Regions from separate parts of the Lysinibacillus sp. 10T31 genome, predicted to be linked through region 2. Evidence: riboswitches for the same ligand, from Rfam matches in the RefSeq annotation. Region 2 holds a riboswitch; each other region holds the start of a gene.
What was found. Region 2 has a riboswitch for S-adenosylmethionine ahead of metA (homoserine O-acetyltransferase MetA). Riboswitches for the same ligand answer to the same signal wherever they lie in the genome.

Region 1 (4,227 bases), on a different contig from region 2:
TTAACGCCATGAATCTAGATCAGCGCGTTGGACCAAACCCAGATGAGTTTGATTTTGTCATGTAAACGATAGCTATGTAAACGTGAAAGAGACTGTCTTATTTTCTTAGTATAGAAAACTTTTTAGACAGTCTCTTTCCAATCTATTTAAGATGTATGCTTTATCGCGATATCTTCATCACGTTGCATTAACAGTACATCTTCACCTTTATCTTGTAGCACTTCGATATGTTTTTCACCCCAAGTGCAAAGCATGTTCAGCACAGGGTCCATCTCTTGACCATAAGGTGTTAGCGAATATTCAACTTTTGGCGGTACTTGATTGAAAACCTTACGATTAATTAATCCAGACTGCTCTAATTCACGTAATTGGCTCGTTAGCATTTTTTGCGAAATGCCTGGAATCAATCGGCGAAATTCATTCGTACGAATCTTACCATGGTGGTTAAGATGACAAAGAATAATAGGTTTCCATTTCCCTCCAATTACTTCAAGAGTGGCTTCGACACCAATATTATAAACTTTTTTCATTGTAAACCCCCTGTAATATTCAAAAGTAACTAAAAGTACCCTATATAACTTTTAGATGTATATGAATATTACTATATACTATAAAAAAAATCAAAGGAGATATTATTAGAATGAAAGATACAAAAGTGCCGAATGCCAAACTAACATTACTCGCACTTGCAATCAGTGCATTTGGTATCGGCTCTACAGAATTTATAAGCGTCGGATTACTTCCATTAATTACAAAAGATTTTGATATAACATTAAGTACTGCAGGCTTAACCGTATCCATATATGCACTAGGTGTAACTATTGGTGCACCACTTTTAACAGCATTAACATCGCGCCTTAGTCGCAAAAATGTGTTACTGCTCGTTATGGTGCTATTTATTATCGGTAATTTACTTGCAGCCTTAGCGCCCTCATTCTCATTACTACTAACTGGGCGTGTTATATCAGCATTGGCACATGGTGTGTTTATGTCCATTGCCTCTGTGATAGCTGCAGATGTTGTGGCACCTAATAAACGAGCAAGTGCAATAGCTTTTATGTTTACAGGACTAACATTAGCAACTGTGACTGGTGTCCCACTAGGAACTTTTATTGGACAAGTAACCGATTGGCGAATGTCGTTTATTTTCATAGTTATCATAGGTATTATTGGATTAATTAGTAATGCCCTGCTTGTGCCAAGTCACTTAGCGAAAGGCAATCCAATATCCATTCGAGATATTGGTAAAGTATTAGGGAATATTCGAATGTTATTAATCCTCTTTATTACTGCAATTGGGTATGGTGGCGCATTCGTTGTATACACCTATGTTTCTCCTATTTTAGAGCAGTATATGGGCTACTCACCGAAGGCAATTGTCGTGATTTTAGTTGTGTATGGTATTTGTGTTGCCATCGGTAATACATTAGGTGGTCGTTTTGCGAATAATAACCCTTTACGTTCTATCTTTATTATCTTTATAGGCTTAGCATTGGCACTACTCGGCATCAACTTCTTTTTAGAATCATCAATCGTTGGATTAATAATGGTCTTTATGATGGGGCTATTTATGTTTATGAATGTACCGGGATTACAGCTTTATGCCGTTCAGCTTTCAGAAAAATATATACCATCAGCTATTTCAATGGCTTCAGCATTAAATATTTCGGCCTTTAACATTGGTATTTTTCTAGGATCATACATTGGAGGAATCATCGTTCGCCACCAATCATTAGCTCATACTCCTATATACGGATTCTGTATGGTGATGATTGCCGCAGCGACTACGTTCCTATGGTTAATCTTTGATAGAAACAAACAATAACCTTTGTGAATGTGTGGATTACCGTTCCCGACTATTGCTTTCACTACAAAAGTCATTTGTTCATGTTAATGAAGTGACCGGTCGGAACGGAAATCAACTCCACGTTATTGCGATGAATTCATTTTTATATAATTACTTTGTAGATTTATCGGAACAATTTTAGCTTTTATCGGAATCTTTTCTCGTTTTATCGGAACAATTTCAGTTTTTATCGGACGACTCCACCATTAACACCTAAAGTCTTTGTTGTACATAATATAAGGTATCAGCTATAGGATAGGAGGAATTTAGTTGCATTACAATCCTTATCCATATTTTGTCTATCCTAATTATTATCCGGCATGGGTAATGGCGAATCAACCAACAATTCAACACCCTTCTAGCCATCTAGCAATGCCGACAAACCCAACGAATAGAAGTCCATTTCCGATTGTCAATACAAAGAAATTGAAGACTTCCGCGAATCGGATCAAGGTTATTATGCAGCAAGCACAATTACTTACGGATAGAATTGATGAATCAGAGCAATTTGCGCATGATCTTATGAACGCAGCACAACAATCAAATAAAACGGAAGTTGAAAAGTTAATTACGTCAACAGGCATTACTATAAAATTCGAAACTACCTATACACCAGATGGATTTCGTATAACATTTACTGAAAGTAGCTGTTGTAAGCTAACACTAATTTTGGGTTGGTGAAGAGTTGGTCCTTTGAAGAGGGCCTCTTTTTTGTTTTTAGTATCTTTATGAATTTTAACCTTGTATCCCTATCGAACTTGTAAACTATAAATAAATATGCTAAAGTGTTTGTAATCGTTGTTTCTGAAAATTCTTATATTGTTTTTTTCTTATCAAGAGAGACGGAGGGATTGGCCCTATGAAGTCTCAGCAACCAGCCTATAGGTATGGTGCTAATTCCAATTGGCAAAATTCAGCCTTGAGAGATGAGAAGACTTACTTAGTTGCTTTGCACAAGAGTCCTCTTCTTCAAGGAGGACTCTTTTTTATTGTTGTAATCAAAATAATTAAAAGAAAGCAGGGAAATATTATGGCAAATGAACTTTTACAAGCAATTCAACTATTGAAAACGAAAGAATGGGTAGATTTAACACATACATTTGGTCCAAATTCTCCACATTTCTTTATGTTTGATGATGCAAAATTTGAAACATTATTTTCGCATGATGATGGCTTCTTTGCACAGCAATTCACTTTCCCAGGGCAATACGGAACCCATATCGACCCACCTATCCATTTTGTGCGAGATACACGCTATTTAGAGGAATTGGAGCTAAAAGAACTAGTGCTACCACTAATTGTTATTGATAAATCGAAGGAAGCCGAAGTTAATAACGACTTCACGTTAAGTGTTCAAGATATTCTTAACTTTGAAGCTGAATATGGAGAAATTGAAGCAGGTACCTTTGTTGCGCTACGTACCGATTGGAGTAAACGTTGGCCAGATAAAGAGACTTTCAGCAACAAAGACGCTGATGGCAATAATCACATTCCTGGCTGGGGATTAGAAGCATTACAATTTTTATTCAACGAACGAAAAGTAAGTGCTATTGGCCACGAAACTTTTGATACGGATTCAGCAGCAGATTTTCGTAAAAATGGTAAGCTAGACGGCGAATATTTTGTGCTAGAGCAAGATACTTACCAAATTGAGCTTATGACAAATTTAGATAAGCTACCTTCAAAAGGGGCCGTTATATTCAATATTGTGCCGAAGCCTGAAAAAGCATCTGGATTCCCTGTCCGCTCATTTGCAATATTACCTTAATATAGGATTAGGCACGATTTGAAATGTATACGTACACCACTTTGTTTTTCATAGAGCTGTATGGTAATTCAATCGACAGATTCTGCCATATAGCATTTTATGATGAGCATCTAATCTTGTTTTACTCGAGTAAATCTATGTGGTGAGGATTTCCTAGTATAGTATTTTAACCATAGCTATAATTACTATTTTTGTTTCGCTTGTCGACTCATTCTATGATGAGGAACTGTTGATTTTCGCGGAGAGTGGCGACTCCTGCGGGATGAGCTTGCGCTGAAAGCCCCGCAGGAACGAAGTGACGAGGGAAATAATCAATTATGCCTTGGCATAATTGCGTCCGGAATCGGCTTTGTGCTTGCACAAAGAACTCCTTTTCGATTCTGTGACATCCGCCGGAGGCTTTAACTTCTTTAAGCAGGTGTTTGGACACCCGCTTAAAGAAGTTGAAGCCAAGCCCGCGGAAAGCGCCAGCTCGGAGTGAAAATCAACCTTTGTTTTTTGATACACTTTAATTTTTAAATTATTCTCAATAAAGAAAGGTCTGATTCAATAAATATTGAACCAGACCTTTCTTTATAAATTATTTGATGAATTCTTTCTTTTGAAAACAAAA
Region 2 (4,227 bases):
TTTGAGGAAAATTCGGTGCTACACGATGGTAGGCAATTTAATGTAAGCCGAATGACATTAAGAAAATCAGATGTACAATTATGATAAGCGATTTTAAGGAGCAGTTCGAAAAGAATCTAATCAATATTGAATGTAAGCAACTGTTACAGCAGATGCAGATGTTTATTGAGAATAATGGAAAGTTAGATAATAAGCGAGGAAATACAGATAAGAATCACGATGATCTAGTTATTGCAGGAGCATTATCCGTACAAGGAATGAAGACGAATAAGTGGTACATATAGCAGAATTATATTAATGATTAGTTAAGTGTAATGTATTACTATTATTGGAATGTGGGAGGTGACTAGATGGAACATATATTAGTCTATAATAGTAAAGAATATAAATTACCGTATGAAACAATTCAATTAATCATTCAAACAAGGAATATATTTGTAGATGGAAAATCGTTAAAGATTGCATCAGTGTCTGTAGATTTAGATGGTAAGGTATATATTCGCATATAATTATTAATACATAAAGGTCACATCTAACAAGGTGTGGCTTTTTATTATGCCTTAGGCGGTTGAGTATGAAATTGAAAGAGGAAAATTTAAAAGGATCACCCGGAGGATAGTGACCCTTAATAATGATTTGGAGGTGTAAGGTTAAACTGGTATTACCTTACAATAGTTATGAGCATTATATGCGGTAATGGCGGTATTGGGTATTAATAACATCTATTCATAAAACTAGTGCCGACAATAATCAGAAGAATGAATAGAACAACGATTAAAGCGAATGGGTTTCTTTCGCGACGCTCTTCGCGAATTTCTCCGCAGTATCCCATAAAATATCCCTCCTTTCTATAATCTATAATATGTATAGTTTTCAAAAGGGATTGCGATATTTATCTTAGGCGTTCCTTTGAAAAAGATTTAATAATAAAAATAGGATACGTTATCAAGAACATAATGTTAGATGCTAACAAAAGGTCACATCCAATAGGTGTGGCTTTTATTATTTTGTACGCTACCATATCAATTTTCACACGCCCATAAACCTAATTCAATTCTTAGTTGTCATTCTTCAATTAGTTCTCTCATAAATATCATAAATAGGTAATTTTAGGTTAAGAAATGAGGCGTGTTGATGAGTAAGAAAATGAAGCAGTTCGGAGATAGCAAAGTTAAAATCATTCCAACAGTAAAGGAGATTGTTTACAAAACGCCTGTAACAGAAGGAGAATTAAAGGAAGCAGAAGAGAATAGAAAGAATATAGAAGATATGATAGTGGACATGTTCGTTAATTATATTAAAAAGAATAATTAGTAGGGTGTACTTTTGGGTACGCCTTTTTTGTTTGTAATATTACTTCTTAAATAAATCAATTTTCACACGTCTATAAAAAATAGGTATTCCCTTACAATTATATCATTGGTAATATATAACTGTAACTAGTGAAAATAGGAGTGTTGTGAAGTGAGGAAAATTAAATGGTTATCTCTAATTATTGGAATTATAATGATTCTATCAGCATGTGTTAAGGATGAATCTGTGAAGGGTGATGTTAATAATGTATCAGAAACTGAACCTAATGAGAAAATTGAAGTAGCACAAAAAGAAATGGAAGAAGAGGTTATTGACCCACAACCTAAAAATGATTTAAGTGCAGAAGTTGATATAATTATGAAAGATTTCAATATCATCTTGGTTGAGCATCAAGAAAACTTGATTGAATATTTGTTAGGCACTTCCAATTTACCATTAGAGGATTATCAAATGAAAGAGTTACTCGAAACTGGTGAATCAGTTGAAGAAAGTATGAATAGTATCAAATTAAATACTATTACTGAAGGAGATAAAAAGATTGCATACCTATTTGAGGAACTGAAAAAATACCAAGATATAAGGTTTCAAGCACTTAAAAAGTATATAGATGAACCTAATGATTATGACTTAGAAATTATTAAGGCTAATACAGTTTTAGCTTCTGATATTGCATTAAAGATGATTGACATTAGAGCAAAAGGAATTGAAGAATGACAGGGTACTCTCTTTTGATAGGTGGCTTTTTTATTTGTAAATGCTATACACTTCTTTTTTTCAGAAGTATGAGTTATAATCAAAATTACATAGACTTTATAAGAAGTGGAATAAACTAACAAGTAAATGTATTACTCCCAAACATAATGACATGCATGATTAATAACAAAATATTCTATGTATTATTGATATTCTTAATTGTTCATGTTACAATTCTTTTTAATTAAATAATCTTATCATGAGAAGTTGAGGGATTTGGCCCGATGACGCTTCAGCAACCTCTAACAAAAGTTAGAAAGGTGCTAATTCCAGCAAAGGATTTGTCCTTTGAGAGATAAGAGTGAACGTGGAAAAATCCTTCTCATTCTATCTCATATGGAATGAGGGGGATTTTTTAATTTTATCGTTTGATATTTGAGCTTTACACAGGGCCCGTGCATTGATTGATTTTAACAGAGAGAAACAAAAGAGAGGGGAATGCAAGATGCCAATTAATATTCCGAAAAACTTACCAGCTGGAGAACATTTACGTGAGGAAAAAATCTTCGTAATGGAAGAGGATAGAGCAAAAACACAACAAATCCGTCCGTTAAATATATTAATTTTTAATTTAATGCCGGAAAAAGAAAAAACGGAGCTGCAATTACTACGTTTATTAGGTAATACACCGTTACAAGTAAATATTACCTTTTTAAATACAGCTACGCATGAATCGAAAAATGTTAGTAAATCACATTTACAGTTATTTTACACGACCTTCAATCAAATTCGTCATCGCCGCTATGACGGCATGATTATTACGGGTGCACCAGTAGAGAAAATGGCATTTGAAGACGTAAACTACTGGCAGGAAATTTCAGAAATTATGGATTGGTCCAAGGCAAACGTAACATCTGTTTTACATATATGTTGGGGTGCTCAGGCAGCGTTATACCATCATTACGGTATCGGTAAAGTTGCGCTTCCAGCTAAATGCTCAGGTGTATATTCTCATGTCATTACGGATTTAACAGTGGATTTAGTACGTGGCTTTAGCGATTCATTTACAGCACCACATTCACGTTATACATCCGTATCAATTGATGAAGTACTTAACCATCCTGATTTACGATTACTATCTTTTTCAGAAGATGCTGGTGTTTTCATAGTGCAATCTAAGGATAATAAAAACATTATGATTACTGGCCATCTGGAATATGATGCGACTACTTTAGCTGATGAGTATAGTCGTGATGTTGCGAAAGGATTAGATATTGAGGTACCAGTCAATTACTTCCCACATGATAATCCAGCAAATGAACCGATAAATACGTGGCGTGCCCATACACATTTATTATTCTCGAATTGGTTGAACTACTATGTTTACCAAGAAACACCATACGAATGGGATTTCGTTGATCAAATTGAATATCATATTTAAAACTGCTTAATAACATTTATAAAGAAAAATGATGACCTTGATTTTTCAGGGTCATCTTTTTTTAAGCCATTATGCTGTTAATTTTCTGATGAATTTTTATTTTTATCAATGTTTGGAGTATTGCCGGAATCGCTATCATTTTGTGTAGTATTGCTGTTATTATCACTCTGAGTAGAATTATCGTTATTACTAGTACTTTTACTTTGAGAAGCATTTCCGGCATTGTTGTTACTTTCATTTTGAGTAGAGTTATCGTTAATGTTGTTACTTTCATTTTGAGTAGAGTTATCATTAATGTTGCTATTTTCATTTTGAGTAGAGTTATTGTAATTACTATTACTTTCATTTTGAGAAGTATTTCCGGCATTGTTGCTACTTTCATTTTGAGTACAATTATTGTTATTACTATTACTTGCATTTTGAGAAGTATTACCGGCATTGCTACTACTGTCACTTTGAGTAGAATTATCGTTATTACTACTACTTGTACTTTGAGAAGCATTTCCGGTATTATCTCTACTTTCATTTTGAGTAAAACTATCGTTATTACTATTACTTACATTTTGAGAAGTATTACCGGCATTGCTACTACTTTCACTCTGTGAAGAATTATCGTTATAACTACTACTTGTACTTTGAGAAGTATTGCCGGAATTGCTGCTACTTTCATTTTGAGAACAATTATTGTTATTACTATTATTTGCATTTTGAGAAGCATTTCCGCCATTACTGCTACTATCACTCTGAGTAGAACTATCGTTATTACTAGTACTTGCATT
Region 3 (4,227 bases), on a different contig from region 2:
ACCTTCATTATTTTCGTACATTTGTACAAGCATTTCAGGTGCTGTATTTGCATCGAATTTAAGTTTTTTAGGATTTTCTGCGATATCTTTTATTTCTGCTGCTGTTTTATCAACACCATCTTTTAATTTAATTAAGCCCTTAGCTTCTAACAATGAAAGCATACGACCGTGGTCTGCAACTGAGCTAGAAAGTAAAATTGTTGCACCCTCTGGAAGATCCTCAAGAGATTTATATTTTTTAGAGTAAATTCCGATTGGTTCAATGTGAATAGCACCAGCATTTACAAAGTCATAGCCATTTTCTTTCATGCTAAGCTCTAAGAAAGGTAGATGTTGGAAATAGTTTGCATCAAGTTCGCCAGATTCTAAATCTTTGTTTGGTAATACATAGTCTTGATATGTTTCAATTTTAAGATCGATGCCTTCTTTAGCTAAAATTGGTTTTGCTTTTTCCAGAATAACAGCATGTGGTGTATTTGAAGCACCTACTGTTAACGTTGCTTTTTCTTTACTATTACTAGATGATGATCCTGAGCTTGTATCTTCTTTTTTACCAGCACCACAAGCGGCTAAAGCTAGTACTAATACTGATAAAAATAATCCAGCTAATAACTTCTTCATTTTATTACTCTCCCTTTTTTCTTAATTTAAATATGTTAGCGGTATAAAACCGAGATAACCTCTTAGATGTAGCGAAATGTTCTTTTTAGCGTTTATCTGTTTTGATCGTAATCATGTCGCCAATCCATTGGATAATAAATACAACTATTAAGATTAATATAGTCGCCATTAAAGTTACATCTGTGCGATTACGTTGGAAACCATCTAAGAATGCTAAGTTTCCTAGACCACCTGCACCGATAATACCTGCCATCGCAGTATAGCCGACAAGTGCTACAGCCGTTACAGTAATACCAGAAATAAGCGCTGGTAACGATTCTGGAATTAATACTTTCCAAATAATCGTTGACGTTTTAGCACCCATTGAACGAGCTGCTTCAATAACACCTTTATCAATTTCGCGTAAGGCAATTAATACCATTCGTGCATAGAATGGGGAAGCTCCAATAATTAAGGCTGGTAAAGCAGCATCTGCGCCACGAATTGTGCCAAGTAAAAATTTCGTAAATGGAATTAATAAGATAATCAATACGATAAATGGAATCGAACGGAAAATGTTAACGATTGATCCTGTTAAAAAGTTCACAATTTTATTGGCCCATAGTTGGTTGGGACTTGATAAAAATAATAAGATTCCAATCACTAATCCAAGTATAAATGTGATGACCGTAGAAATTGTTGTCATATACAATGTTTCATACGTAGCGTCCCACATTTTTTCCCAGTCGACATTCGGAAAAAGACTAGTTAGCATTTGCAATCACCTCCGTTTGTACTTCGACTGTATTTAAGTAGCTAAGTGCAGCAGCAACATTTGCCTCTGAGCCATCAATTTGCACAATAAGTGTACCGTACGCTCCATTTTTCGTTTGCGAAATATTACCATGTACAATACTTACTTCTACATCAAACTGTTTCACAAGATGTGAAATGACAGGCTGCTCTGTTTTTTCTCCTACAAAGATTAGCTTAACAAGTTGTCCATTAGGGTAATTTGCTTTAATTTGTGTCACAGTTTCCTGTGTTTCCTTCGTATCTGTAATTTGAGAAACAAATTTTTTCGTAATGGCTGCTTGTGGAGCTTGGAATACTTGTAATACTTCACCACGTTCTACAATTTCTCCAGCTTCCATAACCGCTACACGATGACAAATTTTACGAATAACGTGCATTTCATGTGTGATTAACACAATCGTTAGACCTAATCGTTCGTTAATATCGACAAGTAGATCAAGGATAGAATCTGTTGTCTCCGGATCGAGTGCGGATGTGGCCTCATCACATAACAATACCTCTGGATTATTAGCAAGTGCACGAGCGATACCTACACGTTGCTTTTGTCCCCCTGATAGTTGTGATGGATATGCTTCTGCGCGTCCTTCCAAGCCAACTAGTGTAATCAATTCTTTCACACGTGCTTCACGTTTTGCCTTTGGAACGCCTGCGATTTCTAGTGGGAAAGCGATGTTTTCTGCAACAGTTCTAGACCAAAGTAAATTGAAATGCTGGAAAATCATACTGACTTTTTGTCTAGCATCCCTGAGCTTCYGCCCCTTTATGGATGAAAATTCCTGATTGTTAACCGTCACCGTACCTGATGTAGGCTTTTCTAAACCGTTTAACAAGCGAATCATTGTACTTTTACCAGCGCCACTATAGCCGATAATGCCAAAAATTTCACCTTTATTAATAGAAAGATTGACGTCTTTGACTGCTGTTAATTCGCCATTCGCGGTTTTGTATTTCTTCGTAATATTTTGAAGATTGATCATAGCGAATTCTCCTTTTCTCATTTCATATCAATTATGCCTCGGTATAATTGCGTCCGGAGGCTTTAGGCCAACAAATGTTTATTGCGCGAAAGCGTAGCGACAGGTACAGGTGTTTGGAAACCCGCTGAAAGAATTAAAAAACCCCTTCACTTATAGACAAGTAGAAGGGGTCACGTAACTTATACGCTAAACCGTTCTCTCATCTGTCAAAGATAAATCTTTGGGTGATTTGGCACCTTTTCACAATTGTGATGGTTGCCGGGCTTCATAGGGCACTTCCCTCCGCCGCTCTTTATAAGAGTTCGATATATTTATTGTTTTTTTAATATATTTGTTACTTTACCATGCGATTAATATTCAGTCAATTAGTTTTTTAACAATTCGTATAAATATGGTACGGATTGAAAGGCATAAACCTTTTCTGTCACTTCTCCGCCTTCACATACGAGTAAACATGGTACACTTTCGATTTTATTATCATAAGCTATTTGCTCTATAAAATTTATATTCGCTTTACCAATCTTTAACTGTGGCAGCAATTGCTCAACAACCATCATCATTTTCGATGCAACTGCACACGTCCCACACATTGGCGTATATAAATAAAAGGCAGCCTTTTCACCGGATTGGACAGCCGCGTCCCACTGCTCTTTTGACCATTCTTCCATCTTTTTTCACGCAACCTTACAAAATATATTCATTATGGATTGAGAAATGTGCACGAAGCAATATCGTCGCTAACACTTTCCTCGGAGTTGTCTCAACTTCCTTATACGTTGGCATCGTACGTAAATGCTCAGCCTCTGGATAATGTCTGTCCATTAATGCCCTTAGCTTATTACCCGATGTATCTGCATCAAAAAATGTATAAAGCTCACAACCCTCATATGGATCGAGTAGCTCTTCTAATTGATGCACACCAATTGTACCATTTGTACAAAGTATTTTTACGTCTTCATTTAAAATAGGTTCGATTTGAAGTTTATCCGATCGGCCTTCGACAATTAAGCATTTTCCATCGAACATCACGCCACCCCCATTTAGACATATCCCTTATAATTCATTATATCAATAAACCTTGTCGTCGATACAGTTAGATACCTATTAATAAGGGAATATACTTGTATTTACCTTACCAGCTATAGTGGCAGGATGGTTGAAGATAATAAAAAACGTCGGTAGTTTCCGACGTTTTTCTATTTCAGGCTTGTCTTATTCAGCAATCATTTCTTCGTATTGCTCAGCTGTCATAAGCTTTTCAATTTCTGAAGCATCAGCAGGCTCTACAACGATCATCCATGCTTTTTCATATGGTGATTCGTTAACGAATTCTGGGCTATCTTCTAAATCTGCATTTACTTCAACTACTGTACCTGAGATTGGTGCGTATAATTCAGAAACTGTTTTAACAGATTCTACGCTACCGAATGGATCATCAGTTTTGATTTCGTCGCCAACTTGTGGAAGTTCAACGAAAACGATATCTCCAAGTTCAGCTTGTGCGAAATGAGAAATACCGATACGTACTTTACCATCTTCTACTTTTACCCATTCGTGCTCTTCAGAGTAACGTAAGTCTTTAGGTGTGCTCATGCAAAAAACCCCTCCATAAATATGTAATATATTCATTTTCAGTGTGCCATACTTCTTCCATAAAAACAAGAAGAATCAATCATGCCTCGGCATGATTTCGTCCGGAATCGGCTTTGTGCTTGCACAAAGAATTCCTTTCCGATTTCGTGACATCCGCCGGAGGCTTTAACTTATTTCCAAGCTTGCTCAAAATCTGATTCTTTAAACCCTAAAGTAACTTTTTTTCCATCAGTTACAATCG
Region 4 (4,227 bases), on a different contig from region 2:
CAAGGTTTATCGCCCTAATTTTTAAATTTATCGCCTAACTTTAATTTATCGCTCAACTTTTTAAATTTATCTACCACCTTTTTAAATTTATCTACCAACTTGTTTTATTTATCACCCAACTTTTTTAATTTATCTACCAACTTTAATTTATCACCCAACATTTTTAATTTATCGCCCATCTTCCCAATAAAATCAAAGAATAGCTAACTCCTGCGAGTTTTGTGAAAATGACGTCCACCTTTGCTCACTCCAACATCCATCAGTGCAAGTTGAATATAAGAGACACGAACGCCAAACTGAAACATCGTTTACTGTTTTGAATTTTACAGTGTGCTTTTCAAGGCATCAGGTCTATTATAATTATTATTATTATTTAGTAATTTATTATTTAGTAATTAATTATTAATTAGTAGTGACGGTTAATCCGTTAGCGGGTTTTCCGTCAATGGAGTAACCGTTATCGGATTTTCAGTCGGCGGTGTAATAGTATTTGAATACTAAAGAGTTTCTCGATCAGAACTACTGAGATTAATGCCTCCTTGTTAGTTATATACATATTAAGAGATGATATAGGGACATCAACTACGAAGTATTTTGGCAGGAAATATAAGAATCTTAGCAGCCGATATAATAAAATAATATTCAAGAAATCAAAATAAACTATAGAACGAAAACATTTGAACCAAAGCTGGTAAAACGGTATAAGATATAATAAAAAAATCATGTCATTTTAAATTTGAGCACTCTTTGATATATTTGAATCCATAGAACTATAGAAATATATCTAAAGTGGGTATCTCATGATACACTTTTCAATATAGACATTTTAGTTAGGAGTCTTTACATTGAAATCATTTTTAGCTGTTGGAATTGGCGGATTTTTGGGTGCCATCTGTCGATATAGCCTTGGTCTGGCACTTTCAAATAACGGTGGTTTTCCATTTGCGACACTTTGCATAAACATAATTGGTTGCTTTTGTTTAGCATGGCTATTTACAACGTTTACAAAGCGTACGCCTATAATTTTAGGAATTGGTACTGGCTTTTTTGGTGCCTTTACAACCTTTTCGACATTCTCTTTAGAGACGCTATTACTTTTGCAGGATAGTAAATGGCTACAAGCGGTTCTTTATATTTTAGGGAGTGTTTTTGGCGGTTTAGCTTCTGCATGGCTAGGATTTAAGGTAGCAAAGGGGCGCATCGTATGATAATTATTGGCATCGGTGGCTTTTTGGGTGCACTAACAAGATTTTATCTAGGAAAATTGATTGTCCATACATACCCATGGGCAACATTTTTTATTAATATAACGGGTTCTTTTGCGCTTGGCTTTCTATTTGCATTACATCCAACTGATTGGATTTGGCATTTTATAGGGCTTGGTTTTTTAGGAGCCTATACGACTTTTTCAACATTTGGTTTTGAATGTTTGCAGCTCTTTGAGCAGAAAAAATGGAGACAAGCAATTATTTATATAGGCACTACAGTTTTATTCGGTTTACTTTTCGCGACACTTGGCTTTTTCCTTGGGTAGCAGCATTTATGAGAAACTAGAGGTGATTTTTTGACACAGCCATCCATTGAACAATTAGAAGCGCTCGAAGCTGAAATTGAACAAACACTATACACTTTAATCGACCTAGAACTAGAAGAAAACTTTCCGGAAATGAATACACGCTTTGCACAATTGCTTGCAAAGGTTCAAGCAGCTCAGTTAATTGATTATAAACTTGATGTCCTCGTTGACCCTCAAGCATTTGCTACAGAAACATGTATTCTACTAAAAAGTTTAATAGAGGCAAAGGCTAGACCACATAAAAGACAACGCCTCCTAACACATCGTATGATTTTAAAAATATGGCTACGGAAAAATCAACGCTTTATGAATGAATTTTTACCCCAAATGTTTTAGGCGCCTCTCGATCTCTCAAGGGCGCCTTCTTTTATATTTACTTCTTTTAAGTCCCCTTCAATTGTTACACCAAATTTCCACAGCAGTACAAAAAATCGCAGTTCACTATCCCCTGTTACTTGTTCAAATTCCTTCTTAAATATTTCAGAATATAGCTTTAATTAAAAATATGTTGCAAATATTGATTTTTTATTATAATATTTATTATTGTGAAAAAAAATAATATATTTGCTTCTTATCAAGAGAGATGGAGGGACTGGCCCGATGATATCTCGGCAGCGGAACTTATGATTAAGTTACTGTGCCAAATCCAGCAGGCAAAGGCTTGATAGATAAGAGGAGTGTTTTATAGATATAAGGCCTCTTCTTGTTGTTACAAGAAGAGGCCTTTTTTCGTAAAAAAGAATGGACAAAAGACGTGTCCAATTTTATTTTTTGGAGGTAGACATGAAGAAAGAGAATCCATGGGCGTTGATCCCATTTGTTGTTTTTTTGATTTTATTTATTGGCTCAGGGGTTATTACAGGTGATTTTTACGCCTTCCCTGTCATTGTAGCCATTACCATTTCAGGCGCTGTGGCTTTGGCGATGAATCGAAAAGAATCGTTTACGCAAAAGGTTGATATTTTTTGCAAAGGCGCAGGAAATTTAAATGTTATGCTGATGGTTATTAYTTTTCTCTTGGCTGGTGCCTTTTCAGCGGTAGCAAAAGGCATGGGGGCAGTGGACTCCACTGTAAACTTTGCTTTATCGGTCGTACCACCAAACCTGCTTGTCGTAGGCTTGTTCATCATTGCCTGCTTTATCTCCCTATCGATGGGTACATCGGTAGGAACGATTGTTGCACTGGCGCCAATTGGAGTTGGGATAAGCGAGCATATCGAACTTTCCATGGCTTTAGTAATGGCAGCGATTGTTGGCGGTTCGATGTTTGGCGATAATTTATCCTTTATTTCAGATACAACAATTACTGCCGTTCGTTCACAAGGTGCACAAATGAAAGATAAATTTAAGGTGAATTTTTGGATTGTGTTGCCGGCAGCTATTGTAACGAGCATTATTTTAGGGATTATCACAATGGGTGAGACGGCACAAGTGGAACATTTAAGCTATAGTTGGATAAAAATTGTTCCCTATGTTTTGGTTATTATTTTAGCGTTAGCTGGAATGAATGTTTTCCTTGTTCTGGTATCTGGGATTGTTCTCGCCGGGGCTGTTGGCTTAGCGGATGGCAGCTATAATTTAATGAGCCTTTTTCAAAAGATCGGCGAAGGAATGTCAGGCATGTATGAAATGGCATTTCTTGCGATACTAATAGCTGGAATGGTGGAGGTTATTAAGTTTAACGGAGGGATTGACTTTCTTCTTCACCTTGCAACAAAAAGGATTAAATCGAAAAAAGGTGCTGAATTTGGCATTGCCGGCCTAGTGGGCTTAACAAATTTATCTACGGCTAATAATACGATTGCTATTTTAATTGCTGGTCCGCTTGCAAAAAATATTGCTGAACAGTATGGGATTGAGCCGAAAAAGTCCGCAAGTATATTAGATATTTTCTCCTGTACGATCCAAGGCCTTCTACCATACGGAGCCCAATTCCTGGCAGCCGCAAGTGTAGCCGGAATATCACCTGTGAGCATGCTGCAATACTCTTTCTATCCAGTCCTTATAGGAATTTGCGGAATCATCGCTATCCTCATCGGATACCCGGCAAAAAAGGCAGCCTGAACTTTATCACTTTAAAAAAATTGATTTTACATTAAAATAATCCAATTGTTTTGAAAAAAGATTAATCAAAACGATTGGATTTTTCTATTTGAGGCAAGTCTGCAATCAAGCTATGAACAACTGCGTTAATTATCTGATTTGTACCGCCGTATACGGAACAACGTACAGTGGTGTGAGAGATTAAGGGGCTAGTCGCCCTCTCCTACTCCATGAACTGATTGCGGACCGAATGTGTTCCACAACTGTTAATAAAGATAAATTCTGGTTCGTTTGATTCGATATTGTTTGTTTGAGAATTATTACTCCTTATCCTTAAAATACATGTCCACATTTCCTATGTAAATCGGACCGTGAGAAAGAGCTTCCAGAGGCATATAAGGAACACATTATCCGAAGTATGCTCAGATGACTGTCACCATCCTGCGTTTTGCTTAGGGATGAATACAAAAGGAAAAGACGAATTAACTCCCGCTCAACAGCTTAACATCACGGATAAACAATTTACCCTGAATGATATATTGTATTTCATGTAATATCACTCCGAAAAAACAGGAATGATTTTTTTATAAGGAAAAATGAAATTTTAT

Region 1: another riboswitch for S-adenosylmethionine. It lies ahead of AC1DCY_RS01185 (cyclase family protein); the one in region 2 lies ahead of metA (homoserine O-acetyltransferase MetA).
Region 3: another riboswitch for S-adenosylmethionine. It lies ahead of AC1DCY_RS05260 (methionine ABC transporter ATP-binding protein); the one in region 2 lies ahead of metA (homoserine O-acetyltransferase MetA).
Region 4: another riboswitch for S-adenosylmethionine. It lies ahead of AC1DCY_RS18415 (Na+/H+ antiporter NhaC family protein); the one in region 2 lies ahead of metA (homoserine O-acetyltransferase MetA).

Annotation. Positions count from the first base shown of each region.
Region 1 is NZ_JBFTHS010000001.1:216,184-220,410, forward strand. Features, by position in the region: gene AC1DCY_RS01165 (aldo/keto reductase) at 1-65, shown strand, start outside; gene AC1DCY_RS01170 (winged helix-turn-helix transcriptional regulator) at 147-530, opposite strand; gene AC1DCY_RS01175 (MFS transporter) at 641-1,825, shown strand; gene AC1DCY_RS01180 (YuzC family spore coat inner layer protein) at 2,117-2,527, shown strand; SAM riboswitch class I at 2,674-2,779, shown strand; gene AC1DCY_RS01185 (cyclase family protein) at 2,877-3,614, shown strand; gene AC1DCY_RS01190 (DedA family protein) at 4,188-4,227, opposite strand, start outside.
Region 2 is NZ_JBFTHS010000005.1:54,890-59,116, forward strand. Features, by position in the region: gene AC1DCY_RS04385 (hypothetical protein) at 1-84, shown strand, start outside; gene AC1DCY_RS04390 (hypothetical protein) at 81-284, shown strand; gene AC1DCY_RS04395 (hypothetical protein) at 351-509, shown strand; gene AC1DCY_RS04400 (YjcZ family sporulation protein) at 713-832, opposite strand; gene AC1DCY_RS04405 (hypothetical protein) at 1,135-1,314, shown strand; gene AC1DCY_RS04410 (hypothetical protein) at 1,465-2,028, shown strand; SAM riboswitch class I at 2,259-2,369, shown strand; gene metA (homoserine O-acetyltransferase MetA) at 2,513-3,448, shown strand; gene AC1DCY_RS04420 (GerAB/ArcD/ProY family transporter) at 3,526-4,227, opposite strand, start outside.
Region 3 is NZ_JBFTHS010000006.1:78,749-82,975, forward strand. Features, by position in the region: gene AC1DCY_RS05250 (MetQ/NlpA family ABC transporter substrate-binding protein) at 1-621, opposite strand, end outside; gene AC1DCY_RS05255 (methionine ABC transporter permease) at 707-1,375, opposite strand; gene AC1DCY_RS05260 (methionine ABC transporter ATP-binding protein) at 1,365-2,393, opposite strand; SAM riboswitch class I at 2,590-2,694, opposite strand; gene AC1DCY_RS05265 (thioredoxin family protein) at 2,759-3,061, opposite strand; gene AC1DCY_RS05270 (toprim domain-containing protein) at 3,078-3,419, opposite strand; gene gcvH (glycine cleavage system protein GcvH) at 3,606-3,986, opposite strand; gene AC1DCY_RS05280 (arsenate reductase family protein) at 4,157-4,227, opposite strand, start outside.
Region 4 is NZ_JBFTHS010000033.1:44,304-48,530, forward strand. Features, by position in the region: gene crcB (fluoride efflux transporter CrcB) at 846-1,208, shown strand; gene AC1DCY_RS18405 (fluoride efflux transporter FluC) at 1,205-1,534, shown strand; gene AC1DCY_RS18410 (hypothetical protein) at 1,565-1,912, shown strand; SAM riboswitch class I at 2,145-2,251, shown strand; gene AC1DCY_RS18415 (Na+/H+ antiporter NhaC family protein) at 2,360-3,640, shown strand.